Linked DNA regions of Pelosinus fermentans DSM 17108. The protein of the gene in region 2 interacts with the protein of the main gene of each other region in a pairwise test. Links are inferred from orthologs where the notes say so. Each region holds a gene or a part of one and is shown on either strand. Other genes may lie near its edges. The genes, in order: leuS and ligA.

Region 1 (15,223 bases), 1.0 Mb from region 2 along the record:
TTAAACTACGTCAACATCTTTTCAACTTATCCAGTATTTTTTCATTACATCTGATATCTAAACGAAGTTCAATATAAGAGAATGTATTATATTCACATCTTTTAGTAAGCAGACAGGTCATAACGAATATAATTAAAGGTCAGAGCTTTCATCAAAAAAGTCTCTGGCCTTTAATTTATTCGATTGCATAGCAGATACAATCATCTTTAAAATCAGGTAATTGAACTATTGAACTACATCTGGTACATCTTTAAATTTAATAAAGCTTTTCTTTTGCAAGGCATCAGCATCGACGTTCTTATCAAGCATGCCAACTTCTTGCAATTGTTTTGCAGTAATACCAAAAGCATCGTATGCTCCACTAACAGATGGAATGAAATTATAGGTTTTTAATACGCTTGCATTGAATGCAGCATCACCTGCAACCCATTTCTTGTCAACCTGAATTTTTGCAGTCTCATCTGGATTCTTCTGTATCCATGCACTTGCTTTTTGCATAGCACGGGTATATTTTGCAGCAACCTCAGGATGCTCGCTTGCTATACTGTCACGAACATAAGCAGAGCAGCAATATTGATCTTTATATGGCGCATTAACTGCAGAATCAACGATACTTTTTAAATCATACTCTTTTTGCGTAATAGAAGCTGTCGGGTCGTTCATTGCAAGTGCATCAACTGCACCATTTTTCAAAGCAAGAGGTAAGTCAGTTGCACTGAATACAATGAATTCCACTTCCATATTCTTTTCACTCACGCCAACACCTGCATCTGCAAGGGCACGTTTTGCAAAAATGATAGGGCTGCTGTTCATGCTAGGAACCCCGATTCGTTTGCCTCTTAAATCTGCAAGGGAATTAATGCCGGAATTGTTAGGAGCAAGCACCTTATCGCATCCTGTATGCAAGCCGGAAGTAATTTTGATTGGCAATCCATTAGAAAGCGGCTGAACCAAACTGGCAAGCAGTCCAAAGCCTGCTTCTGTCTTTCCTGCCGTAACAGCCTCAAAGGCTGTGCCTGGCGCTAGCTTGGTCACATCAACCTTCAAACCTTCTGCTTCAAAAAAGCCTTTCTCAATGGCCATATGCAACGGAGCCTCGCATAGGCTGCCACTATAACCAATCTTTAAAACATAATCATCGCTTTTAACCGCTGCAGGTTTTTCTCCGCAACCTGCAAGTGTCAATACGATTGATACTACAGCGACTAAAATAATTGCAATCTTCTTTTTCATTAACATATCTCCCTTATAAATAATAATTAGGCTCTGTTACAGTCCCTGTAAAATGTAAAATTTCCAGTATTTTTGAACGTAAGCTAAGAAACTCCGGATTGTTCCGCGCCCGCGGTCTTGCAAGCTGTACTTCAATACATCTTTCGATTTTGGCTGGTCTTGGTGTCATGACAATTACGCGGTCGGATAAATAGATCGCTTCATCTACATCATGGGTTACCATGATCATGGTCGTACCTCGCTCCTTCCAAATACGAATGAGTTCATCTTGCATGTTCATTCGCGTAAAAGCGTCAAGAGCTCCAAGAGGCTCATCCAGCAACAGCACTTTAGGATGATTTACTAATGCCCGGGCAAGAGACGCTCTTTGTGCCATGCCACCAGAAAGTTGATGAGGATAGGATCTGCTGAAATCTGATAATCCTACTAAATCAATAAACTTTTGAACTTCCGCATGATTTGCTTTGTATATGTTGCGCGCCTTCAATCCAAATGCAACATTATCATAGACACTCAGCCAAGGAAAAAGCATAGGATCTTGAAATACCAAGCCCCGTTCGTAAGATGGCTTTTTTATTTCTTCATCATCGATATACAGCTTGCCTTCATCAGCACCATTTAAACCGGCAATCAGACGAAGAAGCGTAGATTTCCCGCAGCCAGAAGGGCCAATAAGTGATACAAATTCTCCTGTCTCAATCCTAAGATCAATACCACTTAAGGCAATAACCTCTTCTGCATTTTGTTGTTGGAAGCGTTTCACAACCCCCTCTACTTTAATTTCTCCTACCATTTTATGACTCCCTTCTGCCACACAAGCACATTATCCCGCACTTTAAACAGCAGTGTAATGAGAATCGAGAATGTAACAGCAATTATGATCAGTCCTGCGTAGACATTTGCATAAGCCATCATCTCCTTCTGCCAATTAATGTACCAGCCTATGCCATTTTTAACACCTAACATTTCAGCTGTCATCAATGTGATAAAGGAAGCACACGTTCCATTAAAAAGCCCGATAAACATATGAGGCATAGCGGCAGGAACACCAACCATAAATATTTGATAATACTTTCCCGCTCCCAATGTGCTTGACACTTCAAAATACGCATTGCGAACATTAAAAATACCGCTGCTTGTCATAACAGTTGTCGGAAACCATACTGAAAGGGCAATCAAAAATGCACTGGCCGTAAATGTTGTTGGAAAGCTAATGAGTACTAGTGGAATCCATGCCGTCGCAGGAATTGGCCCCAATATACGGATTAGAGGACTAATCCAATAGTTTGCCGAATTGCTGAATCCTACAGCTATACCTGTAGCAAACCCAGCAATTGCACCAAAAAAATATCCTGTAAAAAGAAGCTTTCCTGAAGAACCGAGACACAAGGCAAGAAAATCCCGGTCTTCTATAATAATGCTTAATATTTTGTCAAGCGTTGGAAAGAAGATCACAGGAAGAAGTCCTAGTTTCTTGGTCACTATATTAATTACATTTAGAAATAAAATTGTTGCGGCAATAAATAAAGATCTGTCTTCAATCCATTCCTTTACTTTTGGATTAAAATATGATAATAATGCAATGATTGTAAAAGCTCCAAGCAAAACCACAAGTAAATACATGAAATAAGGATGTTTTGCAGGCGTATGTTTATCAATATTTCCAACTCCATAATCTACAAGGATTGCCAAAATTGCCGATAATACCGGTAGCCATGCATTTAGCTTTTTCATTACTATCAACCTCCTTTTCTGATTTTATATACCAATTGCATAAAAGATACAATTCGAAAATAATGAATATAATTCTTTGTCATCCTCTGTTCTTTCTTGTCAAAAAGACGACAAAAAAGACCAGAGACGTATAAAAACATCTCTGGTCTTCAGCTCAACTGATCAACCATAATCATTATTTTTTTTAAGATATGTAACTTTATATAGATATTACACCACGATAAATAAGCTGTCAAGTATTTTCATTTAGAATGCTTCGGAAATATTCGGCATTTTCCACACTATCCGGTCCATGCTGAAATTGATCTAATTATCAATTTGTGATTTTTTCTTTCATTTTGTCAAATTTACTTGATCCGATTCCAGGAACATTCTTTAGTTCATCAATACTGGTAAAACTGCCATTTGTTTGGCGATATTCAATGATTCGCTCTGCTAACGCAGGTCCCACACCTGGCAGTGTGTCTAGTTCGCCTTTATCAGCATGATTAATATTGACTTTATTACCTACGTTTGTCTTAGTGGTGCCAGTCGTTGCTGAATGCTCATTGGAAACCGGAAGCTTATCCACTACATGAATATGCATACCGTCTTTGATTCCCTGAGCCAAATTGGTTTTAGCCACATCAGCCTCAGCTGTAAGACCGCCAGCCATCGCTACGATATCAAATACTCTAGAATTAGGAGATGCTTTAAATACACCTGGTTTATGAACAGCACCGCTTATATATACGAAGATCTCATCAGATTGTTCTGGCTGATGAGATTCATTTTTAACTGCAACGCCATCGGAAGATGCTACTTCGGCCACTGTGTTCTTCTGCCAAAAACTATAGAAACTGCCTGCTACAATCAATATCGCCAGCATCACAATAAATAATAACTTATTCCGCTGCTCAACCATCGATATCCCCCCTATTGTAACTTGCCTATTCCTTCGACAAAAACATAGTTTTTCCTTTACAATAGGGATTATTTTTTTATATAATTATTGAATTTTTTCCAAATTAGGATTTTCGCAGACAGAGCGACCAATTTTAGATAGATTGTACCATTGACTATTAATCTTTACACGAACGATATCCGCAGTAAAATCATTATTGGTTTCATCGGAGTTTTCCAGTAAAGAAGAACCAACTCCATAAATGTCCACAGGTACATCCATCTCTTCAAATTCTCTTATTTTTTTTGCATTAAATCCCCCTGTGACACAAATCTTGACTTGTTCACACCACTCTTTGGCAATTGCAGTTTCCTCTTCATTTAGGTCCCACTCATGATAAACGCTGTCAATTGCTTCTCGCAAATTCCAGACAAGTCTCGGTGACACTCCCATATCCTGCTGCTTATTTCCCGTAGGAACAATGGATTTATCCCGCATATTTTTAGAGGTGTCAGGACGTACCCCATATAGCTTATATTTTTCTGCTTCATCAAATTGGCCCTTTTTATAATAAGCAAGGTAGGCAGCAAACATCTTCGTCATTACAGCTTTCGTTTCACCGACACAATCATTATGAAAATCAACTAATACCAATCTGGAAACGATTTTATCAAAAATGCGGGAATACTGCATCATAGTCTCAACGGTATCTCCCAAGAAACAACAAATTGTCGCATGGGCAATGGTTCCTCCACCTTCTCCGCCCCACCAAGTTCCCTGTTCATCTGTACTTACAAATCGAGAATTTTTCTTACTATATTTTTGGTTGTAGGCTTGAATCGCCAATGAATAGGCATATCCATGCAAAGCCTGCATTTTATAGTGAGCAAATCGTGCGGGAAAAAACAAAATATCTTTAGAGCGGCTAGCGACTAATGTATTATATACATTTGTGGCAATTCGAGTTGGCTCAGCAATGACCCCTAAGATCACCGTCTCTAGATTAGCAAAATCCCGGTAACGGCCACGAATTCTAATAACGGGTTGCACACTCAATGGATCTCCATCATACTCAACAAAAGTGCCATCCTGCACTGCTTCAACCTCTAATGTATGGTAGGTATTTACAAAGTTTCCTTCTTCATCAAAGTAACCGGTACACATTTTTATAATTGCTAACGCCTCATCTACCCCAGCGACTAAACTCCATGGTCTTCTGCGAGTAAAAAATTGCATTTCAACTTCTACATCGCCAACCTGCACCATAGAACAATCCACATCTTTTATGTCACTATTGCCGGCAAACGTATACCCTTCCTTTGCCAATGCTTCTAATAAAATTACATTATTACTAAAATATTTATCAGAATACCAGCCTCGCCGAATTTTATCTGCTTCAATTTTAAAAATTTCTGCTGCTAATCTTTCACCATTAAATATAGCCATTTTTTTGCCCCTCTCTCACATTGAATAAAGATACAGACTATTTAAACTCACAAACTATGATTCTTTATTTTCCTTGCAGCGCCTCACTCTGCTATTCTTCTTCATCCTTCCATCGCGGATTAAAAAGATATAACTTGGAAGGTCTAAACTGCTTACCTTCTGATAATAATGCTGTTTTGGTAAGCATTCTTTTAACTTTTTTTCGAAAATAAGCATCTGCTAATTCCCGGCGATATAAAACCTCATATACTTTTTGTAATTCTGTAAGCGTAAATAATTCTGGCATCAAGCTAAAAGCAATGTCCGTATACATTACTTTATTTTTCAACCTATCAAGAGCATACTGTATTACTTTAGCATGTTCAAAAGCTAAGCCATCTTTATTCTCAACATACGTGTTTTCTGTTTTTGAGATATGTCCCTCTACTGTATTTTTTACTATCACATGATCTTTTATGGTAATCTCTTTATTTTCTATTATAATTTCAAAGGTTTGCTCAAGAATATATCCATTTATCGTTGGATGTTTATATTTGCCAATGACATTGCTGCGGACGTTAAACCATCGTACATCTTCTGCATCTTCACCTGATTTTACAGTAAACTTTTTTCGATCTACCAAGGCCATGTAGGATGTACTGATCACCCTTCTATGAAGGTTAGGATAGACTCGCCCCCATGTATAAAGCTGCTCCATATATACATTCTCCAAGTTTGTTTCTTCCTTCAATTCTCTTACAGCAGCTTCATCAATGCTTTCTTCGTAATTAACAAACCCTCCCGGCAAAGACCATTTTCCCTCTTGTGATGCATTGCCATTTGTTTTTAATACATCCCTTTTCTTTTTTACCAAAAGAATTTGCAGTACTTTATCAGGCAGTCGTCTTGGATCTTTATCTTCACTATCAATTGCGCTGAAAATAACCATATCTACCGTATTCGAGGAGTGTATTTGATGATTGCTGCCATCATCTTTAAAAAAACCTTGTTTGGATTCATTCATATCCTTAACCTCCCGCTAATTATCATATCCGATGGAAGCTAAGACCCCACCAGAATCAAGTCTTCGTTAGAAAAAATAGAGTAATTGGCGGTTTCCACTTTAAGATAATTCTTATATCATCATTTTGATATTATCATTTTGATATTATCTTATTAGTATTATTATACATGTCCTTGATTCTCTTGGCAATTTATTTTCAGAAAAGTTTCTTGATTCAATTAAAGGAGATCTGTTTTTAAGAAGCAGTTCCACGTAAATGATATATAGAAATAGTCCGATCGCTATATTCGACCGGACTATTTCTATATCATTACATTCTAAAATAAATTCATTAACGTATTACGATATTAACCAATTTTCCTGCTATGGCAATTACTTTTATCACTTGTTTCTCTTGAAGTAGTGCCTGCACTTTTTCTTGCTCTAATACTTTTTCTTCTAATTCCTTTGACGTAAGTGTGGCAGAAACAACAATTTTTTCCCGCACTTTCCCATTAATCTGTACAACAATTTCTACTTCTTCTAACTTTATAGCCTCCTCATCAAACACAGGCCATATATGTTTATGCACACTACCTTGACCAATAGTTTCACTCCACAATTCTTCTGTGATATGAGGCGCGAAAGGAGCTAACAAGCACAATAAACTTGAAACAAGTTCTCGCACTAACCCAGGATTGACAGCTAGATTCTGATCCTTAGCGGTATACATCGCATTTACTAATTCCATAATAGAGCTAATGGCGGTATTAAAGTTAAAACGATCACCAATATCTTCTGTTACTTTCTTAATCGTTGCATGCAATACACGTCTAAGATTTCGTTCCTCTTTACTAAGAGTGTTATTGTCATATCCCGATTCTTCTCCTGCCATGAACGAAGCATAGTGATCCACAATTCTCCATAGACGTCCAAGGAATCGATAAGAACCTTCTACGCCTTGATCATTCCATTCTAAGTCACGTTCCGGCGGAGCAGCAAATAAAATAAATAATCGAGCTGTATCAGCCCCGTATTTTGCAATAATTTCTTCAGGAGACACGACATTCCCCTTAGACTTAGACATTTTGGAACCATCTTTTATAACCATTCCTTGTGTTAATAGGTTCTTAAATGGCTCATTTACATTTACTAATCCTGCATCTTTAAGCACTTTTGTAAAGAACCTTGAATATAAAAGATGTAGTATCGCATGCTCAATACCACCAATATATTGATCGACAGGTGCCCAATAGTCAGCCTTTGAGGAATCAAAAGGAAGATTTGTATTCTTAGGGTCTGCATAACGCATATAATACCATGAGGAACAAATAAAAGTATCCATCGTATCAGTCTCACGCTTCGCAGGGCCGCCACATTTAGGGCATGTACAATTTACAAACTCTTCTACCTTGGCTAACGGCGAAACCGATCCTGCAGCAAAATTTACATTTTCGGGCAATAAAACAGGTAACTGCTCCTTTGGAACAGGCACACTACCACAGTCAGCACAATTGATAAGAGGAATTGGTGCTCCCCAATAGCGTTGACGAGATACCAGCCAATCACGCAAACGATAATTTACATGACGCTTGCCGTAGCCTTGCTCTTCTAACCACTTTGCAATTGCTACTTTACCTGCTTCACTCTCCATGCCACTAAACTGCCCAGAATTGACCATGATACCATCGCCGCTGTATGCGCCTTCCATCGTGTCTAGTGCCAATTCCTGCCCTTCAGGCTGTACAACGATCTTTTTGGTTAAATTATATTTATTGGCAAATTGCCAGTCTCGTTCATCATGAGCTGGAACACCCATAACTGCCCCAGTACCATATTCCACCAAAACATAATTTGCTACCCAAATTGGCACCTCTTGACCAGTGAAGGGATTTACAGCATAAGCCCCTGTAAATATACCTTCTTTTTCAAATTCACTGGAGGTTCGGCTAATCTCACTCATATTGCGTACTTTATCAACAAATTGACGAATTTCTCCTGCATTGTCTTTACCAGCAATCAGCTTTTCTACTAATTTATGCTCCGGCGCCAAGACTACATAACTTACACCAAAAGCCGTATCATGCCGTGTGGTATATACAGCAATTTTTTCTTCAGAACCTGCCACAGCAAAGCTGAATTCTGCACCTTCACTACGACCAATCCAATTTTCCTGCATCGTTTTAACTCTCTCAGGCCACCCCTTCAGCTCACTAAGATCATTTAAAAGCCGGTCCGCATAGTCTGTAATTTTGAAAAACCACTGTTCTAATTCTTTTTTAACTACGACAGAATCGCAGCGCCAGCAAGCACCATCAATTACTTGCTCATTTGCGAGCACTGTATTACATTCATTACACCAATTCACTGCAGCTTTCTTCTTATAGGCAAGTCCACGCTCTACGAACAATAAGAACAACCATTGAGTCCAACGATAATAATCAGGATGACAGGTTGCCACTTCTCGATCCCAATCATAAGATAAGCCTAGTTCCTGCTGTTGACGCCGCATGTTGGTAATATTTTCCCAGGTCCACTCTGCTGGATGAACACCATGCTTGATCGCCGCATTTTCAGCAGGCATCCCAAAAGAATCCCATCCCATAGGATGAAGTACATTATAACCTTGCATGCTTTTGAATCTCGCAATTACATCACCAATAGAATAGTTGCGAACATGACCCATATGTAAATTGCCGGAAGGATAAGGAAACATTTCTAAAACATAATATTCTGGACGCTGACGATTGAGTTCCGTTTTAAAAGCATTATTTTCAGCCCAGTATTTCTGCCATTTAGATTCAATTTCTTTAGGATTATATCTTTCGTTCATTTAAAATCCTCCTATTTATAAAAAATAAAAAACCGCCCCTTGGCTTATTAGCCAGGGACGAGTTATATACACCCGCGATACCACCCTGATTGACAGCTGTTGCCATCCTCTCAATGATTGTTAACACTAATCAAGCGTCAGCTATTACTAATTCATAGCTGATCCTCCACAGTGAGTTCAGCGGATTTAAGGGCTGGCTCGCATCATCCGCCAACTTTCTGCACCATAAATAAAGCCTACTACTCTGTATCTTAGGACTTAGATAATATTATATCCCACCCTATCTTGAAAGTCAAATTAACACTATTGGTGTCTACTATCTAGTTCTATATTTTTTTTAAATGCATATATTTTTTCTTGGGAGGTGTATTCTATGTATAAACTAATCATAGGAAATATTAGAATTACAGTGTCTGACGATACGATTAGCCATGAACAAGCAACTAGTGCTGCCAGACAGTCCATTTCAGCAGCCCAAGCACAAGGAAAAATGTTATCTCATATTGAAATCAGCAAAGGGGAGACGGGTCTTGAAGTAACCCCTACAGAAAAATCAGGTCATAGAACATCACGTAAAACCATTAAGCAAAGCCTACTTGATGGCATGCACACAGCCATACAAGAAAAATTATACCCTACAGGTACATTCAGCAATAAGGACCTCTGGTATGATGGGGATACCGGGCAAGAGTGGAGCGGCGAAGCCGTGCAAGTTGCCCGCGAGGAAGTCGTTGAGGAATTTGAAAAGTGGATGAAAACAGTATAAAAACAAACCGGTCTCAAACTGAAGAGACCGGTTTATTTTATATTACTGACTTGCAGTAAGGGCTTTATCAAGATAATACAGTAAATCATCTATATCTTCCAGTCCAATGGATAAGCGTATAAGATCCTCTGTAATACCACTCGCTAATTGCTCTTCAGGCAGCAGCTGCTGATGAGTCGTACTAGCTGGATGAATTACCAGAGACTTGGCATCACCAACATTTGCCAGATGAGAAAATAAACCTAAGTTATCAATAAATTTCGTCCCCGCCTCTAAGCCGCCGTGAATACCAAAAGTAAGAATTGCTCCTGCTCCTTTAGGGAAATATTTCTTCCCTAGTTCATAATAGGCGCTGCTTTTTAGTCCAGGATAATTAACCCACTTAACAAGTTTATGCTGTTCCAGGAATTCAGCAACTTTTTGGGCATTGGCAACATGCCGCTCCAGACGTATTGAGAGCGTCTCTAATCCCTGCAAAAATAGGAAGGAATTAAAGGGAGTGGTTGCCGCTCCAATATCACGCAGCAAGGTTACGCGGGCTTTTAAAATATAAGCTGCATTACCAAATTTCTCAGTAAAAGAAAGACCATGGTAACTAGGATCTGGCTCAATTAAACCTGGAAATTTACCATTATCCCAATTAAACTTACCGCCGTCAACAATGATTCCTCCAATGGAAGTTCCATGCCCGCCAATAAATTTAGTCGCAGAATGAACAACAATATCTGCCCCCCATTCTATGGGCCGATTTAAGTAGGGGGTTGCAAAAGTACTATCAATAATTAAAGGAATGTTATTTTCATGAGCTACCTTTGCTACCTTTTCAATATCTAAAATATCAATTTTGGGATTACCAATAATTTCAGCATAGATCGCTTTGGTTTTAGGGGTAATTGCTTGACGAAAATTTTCAGGGTCACCTGGTTCTACAAAAGAAACATGAATACCCAGTTTCGGCAACGTATGATGAAACAAGTTATACGTTCCACCATATATTGCCGTTGATGAAACAATTTCATCTCCTGCCTGAGCAATATTTAGTATAGAATATGTAATAGCCGCCTGCCCGGAGGCAACTGCCAAAGCTCCCACACCGCCTTCTAACGCTGCTACTCTTTCTTCAAAAACCGTCTGAGTCGGGTTTATCATTCTTGTATAGGCGTTACCCAATTCTTCCAATGAAAAAATCCTGGCAGCTCGTTTTGTGTCCCCTAAGACAAAAGATGTACTCTGGTAAATAGGCACGGCTCTCGCGCCTGTTTCTGAATCAGGTATTTGACCGGCATGAAGAGCGACGGTATCAAATCCATGCTTTCGTTCTTCTTTCTCACTCATTCTACTCTCTCCTCTACTTCCCATATAATTACTTTCTTTTCAATATATTGAACGAATAAATCAATTGACAACCCCAGCACCCCAATCAGCATAGCACCAGAAAAAATCCATTAAGAAACCATCGTCCCAAAGTACAACTGCCGCTTTTAATACAGATGACAATGGCGGTAAGAATTGAGGATCAGCCCAGCCCCAGCGCGGCGCTATCTCCCAAAGTGCAAGAAAGGTCAGGAGACCAGAACTTCGGATTATCACGCCGCGGAATTTATTAAAAACTTTTTTCATAAACTACACCTTCACTGCTTATAGTGCTGCTGATGGTGATATAAAATCTGCAATATCCTGATTTTCTGGTTTTACCTTATTTGCGGCAGATGGATCATTCTGCAATAACTCCCAAATTTTATGTCTTGCCCAGCCAAATTCAGCTGAAGAACGTATACCATCTCGCGGTCTTGGCAGATTAATCGTAATAATATCTTTAATTGTACCTGGATTGGCAGTCATTACCGCAACCCGATCAGCTAAAAATACAGCTTCATCAATACCATGAGTAACAAACACAATGGTTTTTTTTGTTTGTTCCCAAATACGCAATAATTCTTCCTGCAGAGTTTCCCTAGTTTGTGCATCTACAGCAGCAAAAGGCTCATCCATCAGCAACACTTCCGGATCATATGCCAGCGCCCTGGCGATGGCTACGCGCTGCTTCATACCGCCTGATAATTCATGGGGATAGCGCTCTTCAAAATTCTTTAATCCAACCAATTCGATATATCGCTGACTAATATCCTTACGATCTTTCTCGGGGATTTTTTTTATTTCCAAACCAAACTCTACGTTTTTCCGTACCGTCCGCCAGGGAAATAACGCATAACCTTGCAATACAATCCCTCGATCTAATGCTGGACCAGTGATTTTTCTATTATCAATGAATATTTCTCCTGAGCTGGGCTTTGCCAATCCAGCAATCATATCGAGAAATGTTGATTTTCCGCAACCGCTTGGTCCTACAATTGCAAGAAATTCTCCCTGTTTTACAGTAAGATCTAATTGTTTAATTGCCTCAAAGTTCGTTAGACTGTCACTATCCTGCTGTTTAATTTTATAAACTTGATGAATATTACGAGCAACAATTTTATCACTTTTTTCCTGCACTGATGTTACAAATGGTATATTATTCTCTGACATGTGTTTTTCACTCCTCATATTTATGGTTTTATATAAAAAAGGTCAAGTTCCTAAATTAGGAACTTGACCTCTACTTTTTTTATAGTCGGGCAAGTGGCTGCTTCTTAATAAAGCAATTTAATTATTAAAAAAAGGCAAAGAATGATTTACCGTATCGTAATCACTTCTTTACCTTCAGCATATACTACTGATCAGCTATATCATTATTGATTTGTCATTATTTGCGTTACAATGCTCCAAACAGATAACCTTAAAATTATTGCAACCCGCAAATTAATTACTGCTAATTGTTACTTTTCTTCTATTATAATGCTTTGCACTGATTTGTCAATATGCTTTTATGATTTCCACACGTCAATCTAATTTAAGGTAAAAAATGTTAAAAATGCGGAAAGGTTTTGGACATCAAACAGATTTCGCTTTAACTGTCCCGAAATAGGTAATTTGCTCTTGGTTTTTGCTTTGTAATCCTTCGCGAGGTTTAACGCGATTTTTCGCATGATATTAAGCGTTTTTTGCACATTCATATCCCATACCCGCGTTTTATCTTCAGCAAAATGTACATCCAACAGCCAGTGCATGGATTCAATGCCCCATTCAAGACGTGCATGATGAAGGAGCGATTCAGCGGTTAGCGGTATACTGGAAATATAGTAGTGCCACTCGCTGGAGAGCTTTCCACCCTTTTCAAATTCGGTGTGAATAGCGCCAATGCTCTGTAGGTTTTTCCAGCTTTCGTGCCCGTCAAGCCAATCAATTTCACAGCATGCGTATGCTGTACGTTTTTCTATGCGTCCGCCGTTTTTTTCGACTTTCACACATTTTTCAAGCTTCTCTTCTTTCACAAAAAGTGCGATGTCCTCTTTGAGTGTTGGCACGTTATCTTTGACAACAAACAGATAGTCTGCTCCGGCAGCAACAACCGCCTCGGCTGACTTATGGTTGCAATGCAAGGCATCCGCTACCACAACCGCACCTTTCACATCAAGCATTTCAATTAGTTCCCGAAACGCCGTGATCTCTCCCGTCTTTGTTCCGCACTCGCGCGAACCAATTACTAATCCGTGTTCCGAGACAATTGCGCTTGCGATGTGCAGAATGCTCCCATCTTTTGTGAGTTTATCGGTTGAACGGATTGTTTTTCCGTCTATCGCAACAGTCTTTCCGCTTATGTTTCCATGCAGAACGATTTGCATCCATTTGATGAAGGATTCATTGAATGTTTTGGAATCTACATAGGACAAAATATTATAAAATTGGGCTCTGGACGGAATTTTTTTTATTCCAAAGAACTCCTCTAAGAATCTATGCGCCGGAGCGGACAAAGACCATTCATGAATATCATCAATAGTTTGCAAGCTACACAGCATTCCACATATTAGGATTGTTAGAATATCGCTGACACGATACCAGTATCCTTTGTGTTCCGATTCTCTTTCCACTTCCAGCATTGTTCTTTGCAATTCGTTTAAAATATCCATTTTCTTCACCCCAAAGAAAATTTTACTATTCCTCTGGGCTTTTGAAAAGCATTTTTTAAATTAGATTGACGTGATGATTTCCATTATAAATGCAACAATCTAAGTTATCAGTTTATTTTTATTCACAATTCCCGACTATGATATCAAGCCATTTTTATAAGCAAAAGCAATGAGCTGCATACGATTTTGTAAATGAAGCTTATCTAAAATATTACGCAAATGATTTTTGACAGTACTCTCTGTAATGAAAAGTACTTTCCCTATCTCTTTATTTCCTAGACCCTGACTAACTAATTGAAGTACTTCCTTTTCTCTTTCTGATAATTTACTCCCTGATGCATCCGTCTTTTGAATCGAAAATTCCTGGAGTATTTTACTAGCAACTTCTCGGGAAATAGGTGCTTCTCCCTGAACAATACTGATAATATAATCTAACCAGTATTCAGGCTCCATATTTTTTAATAAATACCCCTGAGCCCCCTTCTTTATAGCCTCAAAAAAATCCTGTACATCATCAGATACACTTAAAATTACAATTTTTACATATGGCATTTCTTCCTTAATCAGCCTTGTAGCTTCTAAACCACTGCCACCAGGCATTCGAATATCCATCAAAATAAGGTCTGGCATCAGCTCTTTTGCTTTTGCTAAAGCTTCTTGACCATTCGTTGCTTCCCCGATAATCTCAAACATGGCATGAGATGAAAGGATACTGATAATACCTTTTCGGGATAATAAATGATCATCTACCACTAACACCTTAATCGTCATTCACTTAGCCTCCTATTTTAGTTCCAAGCTAACAGTTACCGTAGTTCCCTTGCCTGAAATACTTTCTATCTGCAGTGTAGCATCAATTGCACAAGCAGCATCTTTTAGCATTTTATAACCAAAGGACATTTTATTGGGGTTTAATTCTTCTTTAGGAAACCCCTTTCCATGATCACAAATGATCATGGAAAATTGATGCTCATCCTCTAGCAAACTGACATCCACTTGCTTCGCTTCAGCATGCTTACGAATATTAAATAAAAGTTCCTGAAAAATACGAAACAACTGGGATTTTACATAGTTACTTAACCTACTATTGCCATTACCCTTTATCATTAGGTCCACATTTATATTATTTTGCTCTTTATAAACATTAATATAGGTTTGGATAACGTCCACTAAATTAATATTCTCATGAGTCACTTTCTGCAATGCAAAGATATGCTGCCGTATATCTGCATCGGTAAATTTAATGGCCTCCTGCAATTCTTTTACTTCTGTTAGAGGCTGACGTTGCTGCTTAAGAGCAGTACCAATCTCCAGCACCTTAACATTCATAAAAAATAAA
Region 2 (15,077 bases):
CTGATGGGTTAATCCCAGCAATTCTGCTATCTGATGTGATCTTTGCAAAAAAAATGCTTCTCTCTCACTGCCTGTTCGGATAAATAGTACCCGTCGATAGCTGCTATACATTCTGCTAAAAACAGCGGTCGCTTTTCTTTCGCCATATTTTTGATAAATGCGATCATATTCTGATAATATGGCTCGTTCACCATTCATCCAGCCGCCTGACAAATACAAAGTGCCTTTCTCTTCTAAACGAAATGTTTCATAAGATGCTGTGGAACCTAAAAGCAGGGGAATACAATCATGCACTTTGGGTATTGTCAACATAAAGCCAACAGCCTTTAAATTTCTAGCTGCTCCACCGCACAATCCAAAGGCTAGGATCACTCTAGAGTACCCTGATAAACCATCAAGAAGATGTTGCAGCTCTTCACCTAATTTTTCTGGATGCAGATGCAATCCCATGGAAATAAACTCGAAATCAATATCACAACCTGATGCTGCTCTTACTAATTCTTCTTTCATAACTTCACAGGCAATAATTTTTATCGTCATACGATCAGCTCCATACTGCGCTCTCCATACTAACTCATTTTATTAGAAAGCAAACTCATTCTATACAATGAGTTATACCGAACTAAATTCCAAACATTTAGCAAATAAGCGATCGAAGTTATCCACTGTTGCCAGCTCAATCACATGAATCGCCTTCACCGCTTCGGCCATCCTGCCTCTGACAAATCGATTCAATAAAAACGCCTGCCCACCAGATTTTGAAGTATTGCCTAAAAATTGAATTTTATTGTGAAAACTTTGAGGCAAAAGTCCGATATGAATCAAACTATCAGGATTGAGATGATAACCAAAAGAACCAGCAATAAATATACGATCAACCTCTTGTCCTGTCACGCCCTGACTCGTTAACAAGGCTTCAATACCAGCTCGAATAGCCCCTTTGGCCAGTTGAACCTGCCGAATATCCTTTTGCGAAAGATAGACATTTTCACCTAATGAAAATACGGTTTTCCCCTCGCGTTTGACCAAATGCTCCGCCAAGTATTCTGGTAGATTACCATCTTTAAGCTTGCCATTCTTACCAATTATGTCATGGACAACGAGTTCACCTACAACATCAATAAGACCGCTGCCACATATTCCAATTGCTGCCCCATCACCAATTGTTTTCATTTTCAGTCCTTCATCAGTAATGGTAAAAGCTTCAATCGCACCAGCCGCTGCTCGCATACCACAGGCAATATTCATTCCTTCAAAAGCCGGACCAGCCGCCGTAGATGTAACAGACAGACTACCGTCTTTACTCAGTGCCATTTCACCATTGGTGCCAATATCAATAAAAAGGCTGATGCCAGTAAGCTCCGTAAGTTGGGCTGCCAAAATACCGGAGGTAATATCTGGTCCTACATAGGCTGAAATAATAGGCGGCAGATAAATACCAGCCAAAGGGGAAGCTTGCAGTCCATGGTCAGCAGCATGAACCTGCTCATGTCCATATAACGCCGGTAAATAAGGGTATTTCCCTAGGCTGGCGGGGTTCACTCGAGTCGCCAGATGCAGCATGCAGGTATTGCCGCTAAACACAATTTCATAGACATGGTGACGATTAATCTTAGCCTTAGCCGCAGCTTCAATCAGCAGGTGATTTAGTTCATTGATCAAGGCAAAATACATCGTATCCAGCCCTTCTGAGGTGGATGCATACTTTATGCGGGAAAGAACATCCTGGGCATAACGGCTCTGAGGATTCAAAGCGGATACTGTCACAAGTTCCTGACCAGAGTGAAGATCAAATAAAGCAAGTACCACCGTAGTTGTTCCAATATCCACAACTGCTCCATAATTAGTTTGAACTGTATCTCCTTCTTCCACCCCTAGGAGTACCCCGTTTGCTATTACTTTTGTCTTACCAACTTGGTTATCATATACTTTTTGAATTGAACACGCCAATTCTACCATAAGATGTTGTCCCGTGCTTAGGATTTGCAGACTTTCGTTGTCAAGCCGATCTATGGTTTCTACTTCTACATCATCCTGCACTTCTGCGCAGCAAGCCAAAGCAATTCCCTGAAATTTTTCTATGTTAGAAAGTCCGAGATTTCCCCTTAATACCATTTTATTGGCGAAATCACCAGTTATTTTCACTTTGCATTTACCGCAGGTTCCATTCCCGTTGCAAGGTGAATCAATCATAACCTCCGCTAAACGCGCTGCTGCCAGTACTGTTGTCCCAGCTATTACGTCTACTACTTTATCATTGCTTTTAAAATACACTACCGGCATACTTCATTTCTCCTTCACAGTACCAGACATCGCTTTTATATTATCCAAAGGGGTTGAGGTACTCAAACCACAAGCTGGAGCAATAATATCAATGCCTTCTTGCAGCAAATGCCTAGTGTTATGGACTACTTTCTCCGGAGTCGCCATCTCTAGCAAATAGGTGCTAACATTCCCCATGGTAACCAACTTGGGGAACTCCTCTTTGAGCTTCCGCAAATTCACCATGGCATCCGTACTAATAGCATCAGCCTTCAATTCTGGTAAAGTATGTTTTACCGCGTTTATATTTCCGCAAATATGTACAATGACAGGTACGCCTTGAGAATGAATCGCCTCAACAATCTTGTTGATATATACCAGAGGGTATTCACAAAAAATGCGAGGTCCTAAGATTTCTCCAGTAGCTGTCGGATCAGCAATGGAAATAACATCCGCACCATTGTCAATCATTAATGCAGCATAAGCAATTAAAAAGTCACTTACATATTCCATTACTTTATGAGCAGCTAACGGATTGCGGCGCAAGTCCTTCAAAAAAACCATGGGATCAACAATAGAAGCCGCTGTACTGACCGGTCCGGTCAGATTGCCAATGACCGGAATATCAGGAAATCGCCTCGCCACACTATAAGTCGCCTGCATCACCGTATTAACCCGTCCTGTTTGGAGCATAACAGCAAATTCGCGGAAATCTACAGCCGATGACGATGAAAAAACTTCTTGCGTAATTTTAGGCTCACATTTCATGCTGCCATAATCAACTGCGCTGCCCAGTACCTCAGGCTCAACAGTCATACAAAAGGGAATACCTAGATTTTCAAAACCAGTGTTAGTAAAAACATCGACAGCCAATTCAGCCATTAATTTGTCATCACTATGAGCGATAGGCAGAACATGCCCGCCCCGGTTCATAACATCTACAATAGCCGCATTCATCATGCCACCAGGGCAAATGACCGGCGGTCTATCTGTCTTTTCTTTATGCAATACTTTCAATAAACGTTCCTTTGGTGTAAAATTGCTCATTCAAACCGCCCTCTTCTTACTCTTTTCACTATTAACTGGGGTCGCCTATTTTTCGCACCGCATCCATCATGGCGTCAATGTTGACAAACGGCGTTTCTGTAGGAAGACTGCAACCGGAAGCCACAATATATCCCTTCGGGCTGTCATAAGCTTGTTGTACACATTGATTCACTGCCACCCTTACATCATGGGGCGTGCCTTGCAGCATAACTTCTGATGGTGCAATGTTCCCCATAAGACGTACTCTATGACCTACTTTCACCTTAGCTTCCAATAGATTGGCGACATTGTCGATGCTAATGCTGTCTGCGCCAGCATCGACCATTAGATCCCACAATTTATCGGTTTTACCACAAATATGCAATGTGACTGTTTTCCCCCGAGAGTGAATGTAATGAATAAGCCTTTTAATATAAGGATAAGAAAACTCCTGAAATTGTTTTGGGCTAATGATGGTTCCCGAGGACATCGCATCTGTCAGGCTAGGCGTACAACCAATATCAACAATCGCCTTTGCATACCGCAGTGCCGTTTCTAATGACAGCTGACACAAGTCGTGCACAGCTTGTGGATTTCTTCCTACAAGCCGGACTAAGTTTTCCGTACCAATCAGAAAAGCTGCATTGGTGAAGGGACCAGTAATTGCCCCAGTAACGGGCACCTCCTTACCTACCGCTTCCAGAGTAAGTTTCATAGCTTCTAGATGTTGAGGCAAATTACCATCCTTATAAGGGTCCGCAGGTTGCAGACTACGAATGTCTGCAATATTGCTAATGGCTGGCACATCAAGATAAGCAGTCTCATCAGCCGGATAATAAACTTTGGCTCCCATTGCCTCAGCCTGCCCATACAAATCCGTAAAAATTCTGATCACATCATAGCGAAATCGACGATAGGCTGCAATTTGTGCCTTCGCTATTAATTTTCCATTTCCCTGGAATTCAGACACCTTGACACCGATTACTCTTGCCGCAGTATTCCCAACAATAGGTACGCAAGGCAATCGATCAATTACCGCTCCCTTATTATAAGCCGCCATTCTCTCTAATGGTGTCATCGCCTCAAAAACCATTAGGCCGCTCCTCCGGTAAGCTGCCGAGCCAAACGTACGGCAGTTGCCGCATTCACAGCGTAACTATCTGCACCGATTTTATCAGCAAAGGCTTGTGAAACGGGCGCACCGCCAATCATGACTTTAAACTGTTCTCGAATATCTTGCTGCTGCAGTAAGCGGATGACTTCTGCCAGCCCATCCATCGTTGTTGTCATTAGCGTGGAAATAGCAATAATTTTAGCATCCTGTTCTTTTGCTGTATCAATAAATTTCTGTGGTGAAATATCCCGCCCAAGATCAATTATCTCATAGCCAGAAGTTTCTAATAAAATCTTCACCAGATTTTTACCAATATCGTGAGTATCACCTTCAATAACTCCAATGACAATTTTGACTTTTTCCTCTGCAGCTCCTTCTTTCGCTTTAAGATGGGGTTTCAAAACACTAAGTCCGGCATACATAGCATCCGAACACATTAACAGTTCAGGAATAAAATATTCTTCCTCTTCAAACAGCCGCCCTGCCACTTCCATACCAGCAGAAAGCCCCTTTTCAATCGCTTCATAGGCATCAATACCTTCCGCTACGATAATTTGGGATAACTCCACCGCTTTTTCTTCATCCATGTCTACCACAGCATCAGCCAACTGTTTGAGTAATTCTTCTTTATTATTTGCCATACTATCCTTCTCCTTTGCTCATACATTCAATTTATATTTTTTTAGCTAAAATTGCTTAATCGTAGTGGATATCTGCCAAATTCCCGGGCTGCCTGAAATAATGCCTGTATGTTTTCCACTGGAGCACCCATCGGCAGCCCGCACCCTAAAGACAATATATAACCTTTGGGATTATCATAACCTTTTGCCAGACACTCTTTAGCATCCTGCCGTACGTCTTTTGGAGTTCCCAGGTACATGGTTGCTGTGGGTTTGACATTGCCAAACAGGGTAACCTGTTCACCAACTGCTTTCTTAGCAGCAGCCAAATCAATCGTATCGTCCAAGCTCAATATACCGGCACCAGTGGCGACCATATCCTGCCAGATCTTCGTAGTATTGCCACAAATATGCAGGGATGGAGCACTGCCAGTCAAATCTTTAATCGTCGTTGTAAGCTTTTGTAAATAGGGAAAAGCAAACTCACGAAATTGTTTTGGACTGATTAATGTCGGTGAAGCAGTGGGGTCAGCGATACTTACTTTAGCTCCCAACTTAGCAGCCTCTTTCACATAGGCAATCGTACTCTCTAAAGAAAACTGCAACAACCGATGTGCAAATTCCGGATTCCGATATAGCTCCCGCAAAAAAGCCTCTGTTCCTCTTATATTAGCTGCTGTAGTAAAGGGACCGGCTACATTACTAGTCACCGGAACAGAGTCACCCAGACGGTCAACTAAAATTTGTAAAGCCCCTAAATGTATGGGCAGCCTCCCATCGAGCCACGGATTGGGGATTTTCAGTTTATCCAAATCTGCTGGCTGTTTCACCGCCACCTCCGTAATATAAGGAGTATTCTCCTCTTTCGGATAATACACGATACTGCCTACAGCCTCAGCAATGCCCGGTAAACCTGGTCCAGCTGCCACTGCTTCAGCACCCAATATGTTGTGAGCGGCAATTTGAGTCTGCGCTGTTTTTTCGCTTGAAAAATAGCATTCCCAATGAGGAATTCCTGCTACTTTTCCCGCCTGATTATGAATCACTACTCCACAAGGCACCCGATCATAGGGTCTTCCTTTCAATACTGCTTCCAGACGTTCCTTCGGTGTCATTTCATCACGAAGACTCAAAACGGCCATCTCTCGCACCTCATTTCATCTTTTTACCTGACATACTAAAAACAAAAAGGCAAAAACTGATTCTACATACGCTAGAATCAATTCTTGCCTTCAGTTTCCTACTGATCGGTCACTATATACTATTTACATACTGTCATTTTAGCAACCTCACATGGAAATAATAAAAAAGCCTGCACAGAAATAACTCTGCCAGGCCTTCAGCTTTTTGCCAATCAGCTTGCTTTAATCACGCTATAGATACAATTATCTTTATTTAACATGATATTAGCACGTATAAATTACGTTGTCAATGGCAATGCAATTGTATCATTACATTTTTAAATGAACCTTGACAGCAGAATTGGTCTGTAGTACTATTAGTTCAATCACTTTCGTAAATAGCAAAATACCCTATAGCTGATCGGGAAAAGCTGAAGGCTAAGTATATTGATATAATATACTTAGCCTTCAATTTTTTTTGCTAAAATGTATCAGTTGTGCAGGTAGGAAAAAGATAAGACTTTCGGATTCATATTAAACAAGCTGCATATCCCAAAGAGAATTGCTATGTAACTTGTTAATATAAAAACAGTAGGAGGACAACAACATGAGTGAAATTGTAAAGGCAATCTTGCAGCGCAGGAGCATTAGAAACTTCAAACAAGAGCAGATTAAGGACAGTGAATTAGCGGTAATTCTCGAAGCAGGCCAATTTGCTCCCAGCGCCCGAAATGAACAATCCTGGCACTTTACTGTAATACAAAACAAGGATTTGCTAGGAAAAATCAACGAAGTCCTTCGGACAATTTTTTTTAATTCAGGAAACCCAGATTTTGCAGAACGAGCCAAAGCCGAAAATTTTAGCCCCTTTTACCATGCACCAACATTAATTATTGTTTCTGGTAATGAAAAAGCAATTGCTCCACAACATAATGGCAGCCTTGCATTAGGAAATTTATTTCTCGCTGCCCATGCTTTGGACATAGGATCTGTTTGGATTCACTCTCTACGCTCTTTGTTTGATATTGAAGAAGGACGATCCTTAAATAGGGAATTAGGTATTCCTGAGGGCTATTCAATCGTTGCTTCCGGAGCATTTGGCTACAATGCCGGCGAAAAACCAACTCCTGCCCCGCGCAAAGAAGGTACAATAACGATTATAAAATAGAAATACGATGGTAGTCATACTATAAATGGCTCCTATGAAAAAGTAGAGGCTGTATTCCATTCATCATGGAATACAGCCTCTACATTACTCCACAGCTGACAAATAACTAGAAAGTGTTTTAGTTAAATCCCATCCCCATCAATACCACGCAATTCATCTTCACTTAAGCGATTCAAATCAAAAGGAGTTCCTTGATATACATAATAATTAAGCCAATTGGAAAACAGTAAATTGGCTGCACTGCGCCAACGCACGATTGGTGTTTTTTGAGGATCATCATTGGGATAATAATTGACTGGAATATTAATAGGCAACCCTTCTGCCACATCACGATCATATTCTGTTTTAAGAGTTAATACATCATATTCAGCATGACCCGTAATAAATAAATGCCGATAGGTTTTGTCAATGACTGCATAAACACCCGCCTCTTCTGACTCAGACAGGATGGATAATTGGGGCACCTTCTCCACATCTTCTTTTTTTATATCTGTATGTCTGGAATGAGGAACATAAAAAACTTCATCAAAGCCCCGAAATAACATTTTTTCTTTCATATTTACAGTGTGAGGAAACACACCAAATAATTTTTGAGGTAAGTCATGTTTAGGAATACCGTAATAATGATACAAAGCAGCTTGAGCTCCCCAGCAAATATGTAGGGTAGAGTAGACATTCTTTCTACTCCAATCCATAATTTCACACAACTCACTCCAATAGACAACTTCCTCATAAGGCATTTTTTCCACTGGCGCACCAGTAATGATCATGCCATCATACTTACGATCTTTCACATCAGCAAAAGTCTCATAGAACTTAACGAGATGTTCATGAGGTGTATTTTTAGGTTCATAGGTCGCTGTGTAGATGAAATCAAATTCTACCTGCAGGGGTGAATTCCCCAATAACCGGAGTAATTGTGTCTCTGTAACAATTTTCGTCGGCATCAAATTTAATAATAATATTCGAAGTGGGCGTATATCTTGCGCATAGGCACGATCTTCATCCATTGTAAAAATATTTTCTTTCTCAAGAATATTTACAGCTGGCAAATTATTGGGGATTTTTATAGGCATATTCTTTGACTCCTTTTCACTTGAAAAATCATTAGAACAATTTACGTAACTTTTATTCTAATGCAATTCTCCAAAAAGTCCTAATATTCCTTTTCACTATTTTTAAATTATTCAACATTCCCAACCATTTTTAGAAAATCTTCTTCCTCTAGCACTTCTATTCCTAACTCCTGAGCTTTATCAAGTTTACTGCCTGCTTCTGTACCAGCAACTACATAATTCGTTTTTTTACTAACTGATCCGGATACTTTACCACCTAATTTTTGAATCATGTCAGCGGCCTGATTACGACTCATTTTATCTAAGGTTCCTGTTAATACAAACGTTTTCCCTGAGAAAAGCTGATTTTCCGTAATTATTTGCTTTTCTTCTGTCATATTTAACCCAGCAGTTTCAAGTCTAGCAACCAGTTCCAAATTTTCTTCAGCAGCAAAATATGCAACGATGCTTTCTGCAATTTTAGTGCCTACTTCATCCAGCTCCAGCAGTTCTTCTACTGAAGCTTGCTTTATATCCTCCATATTACCATAACGCTTTGCTACGATTCCGGCAGCTTTTACGCCAACGTGACGAATGCCTAAAGCAAATAACAATCTGGACAAGCCTGCCTGTTTGCTGTTTTCAATAGCAGTGAGCAGATTTTCTGCTGACTTCTTACCCATTCGTGGTACTGTAAGGACTTGTTCCATTTCTAATCGATACAAGTCTGCCACATCTTTAACAAGGCCAGTATCCACTAAGGCATTTAATACTGCTGGCCCCAAGCCATCAATATTCATAGCATCACGAGATACAAAGTGAATTAAGCCTTCCCGAAAAAGTGCAGGACAATGGGGATTTGTACACTTGTGAGCAGACTCCCCCTCTTGCCTTATTACTTTACCTTTGCATTCAGGACATTCCTCTGGCATAACAAAGGGGATCTCCCCTCCAGTACGTTTCTCCTTTACCACTGCAACAACTTTCGGAATGACTTCTCCTGCTTTATGAATAATTACCGTATCTCCAATACGAATATCTTTTTCTTCTATATAGTCTTGATTATGTAAGGTCGCTCGGCTAACGGTAGAACCGGCTACTCTTACAGGGCGAAGAATTGCTGTTGGCGTCAAAACTCCCGTCCGGCCAAGCCCGACAAAAATATCTTCTACCACAGTAATCGCTTGTTCCGCTGGAAATTTATAAGCAATCGCCCATCTTGGGTCTTTAGCTGTATAACCTAAGATTTGCTGACTGCTTAAATCATTTACCTTTATGACCATCCCATCAATCTCATAAGGAAGTTCATGACGCTTTTCAGCAAAACCCGTACAGTAAGCAATCACATCTTCGATCTGATTAAATATCTGATAATGAGGGTTGGTTTTTAATCCTAGCTGACTGAGATATCCTAGCACCTGTCCATGTGTAGTTAATTCAATACCTGTATAAGTACCAATACCGTATACAAAAACATCTAAGGCTCGATTAGCTGTCACTTTCGGGTCAAGCTGGCGCAAAGACCCTGCAGCAGCATTACGCGGATTTGCTAATAATGCTTCGCCTGCTTCTTCTCGTTCATGATTTAAACGCTCAAATTCCTTACGGGGCATATAAATTTCACCACGCACCTCCAGAAAAGAAGGAATTCCAGCATGATCACCACGCAGCATTAACGGTATTGATTTAATGGTTCGAATATTCGTAGTCACGTCTTCTCCCTGGGTACCATCGCCCCGGGTAACACCACTTACCAAATGACCGTTTTCATAGATTAAATTAATTGCTAAACCATCAATCTTTAGTTCTACTACATATTCAATATCCTGCTCTTCTCCCAGACCATTTTGCACTCGATTATGAAAAGCTAATAATTCATCTGCAGCAAAGCAGTTTCCTAAACTGCGCATGGGTGTAGCATGATTTACACGCTTAAAACCGCCTGCAACCATGCCGCCCACTCGCTGGGTAGGAGAATCCGCCGTGATCAGTTGGGGATAAGATGATTCCAGCTCGATTAAACTGCGCATTAACAGATCAAATTCTCCATCCCCCATTTCAGGATCATCAAGAACATAGTAACGATAGTTGTGATAATGGAGTTGTTCACGCAACTGGATGATTTTGTTTTGAATTTCCTGTATATCATCTAGCTTTTTTTCCACGGCTTTGCTATCACTCCCAAATTAGAATCAGGAAAGCTGCAGCATAGACTGCAGCTTTCTTATATTGTCACAAAGTATCTTTCTTTTATACCAGCTGCACTAACATACAGCCCAAGGCTTACTATTCCTTCTCTATTACACTTTGGTAATCGGCGCCATATTCGCAACGACAAGTTTGATGCCAAGGCCCGGAAACGCAATTTTAAGCTCCTGGCTGTCTCCGCTCCCCTTCACCTCAATGACAGTACCAACTCCCCACTTTGTATGCTGAGCCTTATCAGCGACTTTCCAAGTACCACGGCTTTGCTCTTTTTGAGGATGAGCTTTCACAATAGGAGCTCGCAGGGGACTTTGTACAACGGTGGAACTTGAAGCAGGTGGATTGATGGTCGCCTTACTTCCATTACTGGCAAAACCATAATGATTTTGCCTGCCTGAATATTTTTCCACCATGGCACTCGGAATTTCGCTCAAGAACCGGGATAAAGGAAACATTTGCGTCCTGCCATAAATGGTGCGCATGCGGGCATTGGTCATATATAATTTGCGGCGGGCTCTTGTAATACCTACATAGCAAATTCGCCGTTCTTCTTCAATTTCTTCTTCATTCATTAATGTGCGTGAATGAGGGAAAAGCCCTTCTTCCATACCAGCCATAAAAACGACTGGAAATTCCAATCCTTTTGCAGAGTGCAGTGTCATAAGTGTAACACGGGCCTCTGATATTTCAGCATTATCAATATCAGCAACCAAAGCAACCTGCTCTAAGAACCGTTCTAAAGTTTCTTCCCCGTCACTCTTGGCAAACTCCTTTGCAACACTTAGAAACTCTTTTAAATTGTCCAGCCTATTTTCATCTTGCAAATCAGTGCTCTTTTGCAACTCCTCTACATAACCAGAGTCATGCATTACTTTGTTCACTAATTCTACAACAGACAAGGAATGTACTTGAGCCATTAAGTTAAAAATCAGTTCCGCCAAAAATTCTAACGGAGCTTTTGCTCTTGCAGTAAGTCCTGGTACTAATTCAGGATTACTCACCACATCAAACAATGTCATATTATTCTCTGCAGCATAAGCTGTTAAGCGGCTAATCGTAGTATCTCCAAGTCCCCTCCTAGGCACGTTGATAATTCGCAAAAGACTGACACTATCTGCCGGATTAAAAATAACTCGCAAATAAGCTAAGATATCTTTGATCTCCTTACGGTCATAGAATTTTAATCCTCCTACAATCACATAAGGAATACCAGCCTGCATGAAAGCTTCTTCAATCGCCCTAGACTGGGTATTGGTGCGATATAATATTGCAACGTCACCATAAGACGTACGATACACTGTATTTAGCTTAGTAATAGTATCCCCAATGAACTGGGCTTCATCCTTCTCATGGTGAGCTAAATAGTGAGTAATCAGTTCACCTTGAGGATTTTGCGTCCACAATTCCTTCGGTTTCCGGGAGCTATTGTGCTCAATTACAGCATTGGCAGCATCTAAAATCACCTGAGTCGAACGATAATTTTGCTCTAAGGTAATCATTTTGGCTTCTGGATAATCTTTTTCAAAATCTAAAATATTACGAATATCCGCTCCCCGCCAACCATAAATACTCTGATCCGCATCACCTACAACACAAAGATTGCGATGCTTATCCGCCAGCATACCTGCCAACAAATATTGGGCTCTATTTGTATCTTGGTATTCATCAATCATAATATAGTGAAATTTACGTTGGTATTTTGCCAAAACCTCTTCATTATTCTGTAAGAGCCTCACCGATAACATGAGCAGATCATCAAAATCCAAGGCATTGTTAGTACGTAATTTCTGTTGGTATAACTGATAGATTTCTGCTATTTTTTGTTCATGAAAATTACTGGATAAGGATGTGAATTGCTGTTCATCTTGTAAGGCATTCTTAGCATTGGATATGGCAGCTAAAACACTGCTTGGCTGAAACTGCTTATCATCCAGATTTAATTGTTTTAAACAACTTTTAACGAGAGACTGGGTATCGGAAGTATCATAAATTACAAAATTACTTTTATAACCAGCCATTCCGCTAATCTCCATACGCAGTAATTTAGCACAAAAAGCATGAAACGTACTAAGCCAAATATCTTTGGATTGAGCACCGACCATAGTATGCACGCGCTCTTTCATTTCTGCAGCAGCTTTATTCGTAAAGGTAATGGCTAAAATATTATAAGGCGCTACACCTTGTTCCAAAAGATAGGCAATGCGGCAAGTTAATACCTTGGTCTTACCAGATCCTGCACCCGCCATAATGAGTAGTGGTCCATTGGTATGTAAAACCGCTTCTCTTTGCATGGGATTTAAGCCAGCGATAATATTTTGCATAGTTTCCTCCGTAGTAACACAACTTTTGAGTTTTAATAACCTTAATTAATTCGGCAAAATTGTGATAGTTCCTGTTAATTATAAAAAAATAGATTATATAGAGCATTTTAAGCTCTTCTATAATCTATTTATAGCCAAACCGCTGAACTATATTCTTGCGGCTTCTGACATGGGTGGAATAATCTGCTTCTTTCGCGACATAACGCCCGGGAGGTACAGAACTCGCTCCTTACCCTCGCTGCCAAAGGCTTGCTTTAACAAACTTACAGGCTGCCCAATGTATACTAAATGAGTGCCCTCATTCAAAATATCTGTAACCATTAATAAAACCATATCATAGTTTTCCTTCTGACGCAGTGCTTCCATACTCTGCTGCAATTCTTCTTTTATCGATAGAACTTCATCAGCATCCATAACAGATATTTGTCCAATCGTCATCCGATAATCGCCAATCTGAAATTCCTTAATGTCATTGGCAATAATATCAGCAGTTGACATTCCCTTAATACTAGCTCCTGCTTTTAATATACTCATTCCAAACCCATGAACATCTAGCTGGGCAAGTTCTGCTAATTGCTTAGCAGTTCGTTGATCCTTGTCAGTGCAGGTTGGTGATTTAAATAAAACCGTATCAGATAAAATAGCCGCTAATAATAAACCTGCAATATTTGAGGGTATGGTTATATTACGATGCCAGTACATGTTGGCAACAATTGTAGCTGTGCAGCCAACAGGCTCATGCCGGATAAAGATCGGTTCACTCGTTTGCAAGCCGCCTAAGCGGTGATGGTCAATGATCTCTATAATTTGGGCTTCTTCAATCCCTTCAACAGCCTGCCCGCTTTCATTATGATCTACAAGAATTACTTTTGTCCGCTCCTGCACAATCAATTTATCACGATGAATGGCTCCGACTAATTTTCCATTTTCTACAACTGGATATACCCGGTAATTCGTATCAGCGACTATTTTTTTTATATCAGTAACTAAATCTGTAGGTTTAAAGGTAATTACTTCTTTGCGCATGACCATTTCTAACGGAATACTTTGGTTTATTAAACGGGCACAAGTGTAGGTATCATGAGCCGATTCAATAACCAAAACACCTAATCTGGCTGCTTTTTGAATTACTTCTTCATCCACCTTAACATTGCCTGTAACTACCAGGCAGGAAATACCACAATCTAAACAGGTTAATTGTGCATTCTTGCGGTCCCCTACCAATACAATATCATTCGCACTAACAAATTTTTGTATTAAACTGTGGCTTCCAGCTGCAATATGCACTCTGCCTGCTACTTTACGTTCTAAGTTATCTCCGCAGAGCAGACTACCTTCTAAAGCCTTTAACACACCAGTAAAATCTACACCAGCTTGGCTTAAATCCTGCATTTGCAATTCATCAAAATATAAATTCGCTAAATCACCTACGGTAACAACACCCGTCATGAAACGCTTTTCATCTACAACAGGCACTGATTTCACCTTATGTTGTCTCATAATGCGCCCCAAATCCCGCAATGTATCTTTAGGACCCGCCGTTACTACTTCTGACTGCATAATGTCTTTAACTCTCGGATATAAATCCGTAATCAGTTCGGGCGGAACAAACCCTAGCGTTTCTAAAACAAACTTTGTTTCGCTATTTATTTTTCCAACTCTGGCCGCTACAGCATTTACCCCTCTAACTTGCTGAAAATAAGCATAACCAATTGCCGAGCATATGGAATCTGTATCTGGATTGCGATGCCCGACAACATAAGTCGGTTTAGAAAGTTCTGTCATGATAAGTCCTCCAGTGCTATTTCTTATACTGCTACAATTTTTCCACTTTATATTTTACCTTATTTATTGAAAATTGAATAGGCAAGTTATTAATAAAAATAGAAGGGTTTGCCCAAAAGTCAAACCCTTCTATTTTTATTAAGTAAATGATAGGCCAGCGGAGTAAAAAAAACAAGAGCTGCCAAGGCGATTCCAAATAAAAAGGTGGAAGAAAATATATCCAAAAGAGAATACCCTAAAACATTATAGGCAAAGGCACCAGGAATCATCCCAAGAGTCGTGGCCAAAACATAGTCACGAAAACGAATTTTAGATAATCCAGCTAAGTAACTGACTGGATCATAAGGGAAAATAGGTACAATTCGCATAAATAACATGGTACGAAAACCATTAGCCGCCA

What was found.
Region 1: the proteins of ligA (region 2) and leuS interact in binary tests that used the Escherichia coli proteins (3 or more experiments, as listed by UniProt). The link is inferred for Pelosinus fermentans DSM 17108 from one-to-one orthologs.

Annotation. Positions count from the first base shown.
Region 1 is NZ_AKVN02000001.1:2,141,683-2,156,905, reverse strand. What follows is about bases 6,372-9,462. They hold leuS (leucine--tRNA ligase), read right to left. Parts: upstream 9,112-9,462; coding sequence 6,631-9,111; downstream 6,372-6,630. Also shown: FR7_RS09685 (ABC transporter substrate-binding protein), read right to left, coding at 226-1,233; FR7_RS09680 (ABC transporter ATP-binding protein), read right to left, coding at 1,247-2,026; FR7_RS09675 (ABC transporter permease), read right to left, coding at 2,020-2,967; FR7_RS09670 (ComEA family DNA-binding protein), read right to left, coding at 3,281-3,871; FR7_RS09665 (nicotinate phosphoribosyltransferase), read right to left, coding at 3,956-5,296; FR7_RS09660 (NUDIX hydrolase), read right to left, coding at 5,388-6,299; FR7_RS09650 (hypothetical protein), read left to right, coding at 9,485-9,877; FR7_RS09645 (homocysteine synthase), read right to left, coding at 9,920-11,212; FR7_RS09640 (hypothetical protein), read right to left, coding at 11,273-11,467; FR7_RS09635 (ABC transporter ATP-binding protein), read right to left, coding at 11,516-12,403; FR7_RS09630 (ISAs1 family transposase), read right to left, coding at 12,763-13,884; FR7_RS09625 (response regulator), read right to left, coding at 14,020-14,655; FR7_RS09620 (sensor histidine kinase), read right to left, coding at 14,668-15,223.
Region 2 is NZ_AKVN02000001.1:3,187,458-3,202,534, forward strand. What follows is about bases 8,014-10,958. They hold ligA (NAD-dependent DNA ligase LigA), read right to left. Parts: upstream 10,532-10,958; coding sequence 8,495-10,531; downstream 8,014-8,494. Other genes in these bases: metA (homoserine O-acetyltransferase MetA), read right to left, coding at 8,014-8,387; pcrA (DNA helicase PcrA), read right to left, coding at 10,667-10,958. In the rest of the region: FR7_RS14710 (DUF1638 domain-containing protein), read right to left, coding at 1-540; FR7_RS14715 (ASKHA domain-containing protein), read right to left, coding at 613-2,283; FR7_RS14720 (methylcobamide--CoM methyltransferase), read right to left, coding at 2,287-3,309; FR7_RS14725 (uroporphyrinogen decarboxylase family protein), read right to left, coding at 3,341-4,381; FR7_RS14730 (corrinoid protein), read right to left, coding at 4,381-5,043; FR7_RS14735 (uroporphyrinogen decarboxylase family protein), read right to left, coding at 5,085-6,164; FR7_RS14740 (nitroreductase family protein), read left to right, coding at 6,751-7,311; more of metA, read right to left, coding at 7,434-8,013; more of pcrA, read right to left, coding at 10,959-12,892; FR7_RS14760 (putative manganese-dependent inorganic diphosphatase), read right to left, coding at 13,040-14,677; FR7_RS14765 (TVP38/TMEM64 family protein), read right to left, coding at 14,797-15,077. UniProt on the Escherichia coli protein: DNA ligase that catalyzes the formation of phosphodiester linkages between 5'-phosphoryl and 3'-hydroxyl groups in double-stranded DNA using NAD as a coenzyme and as the energy source for the reaction.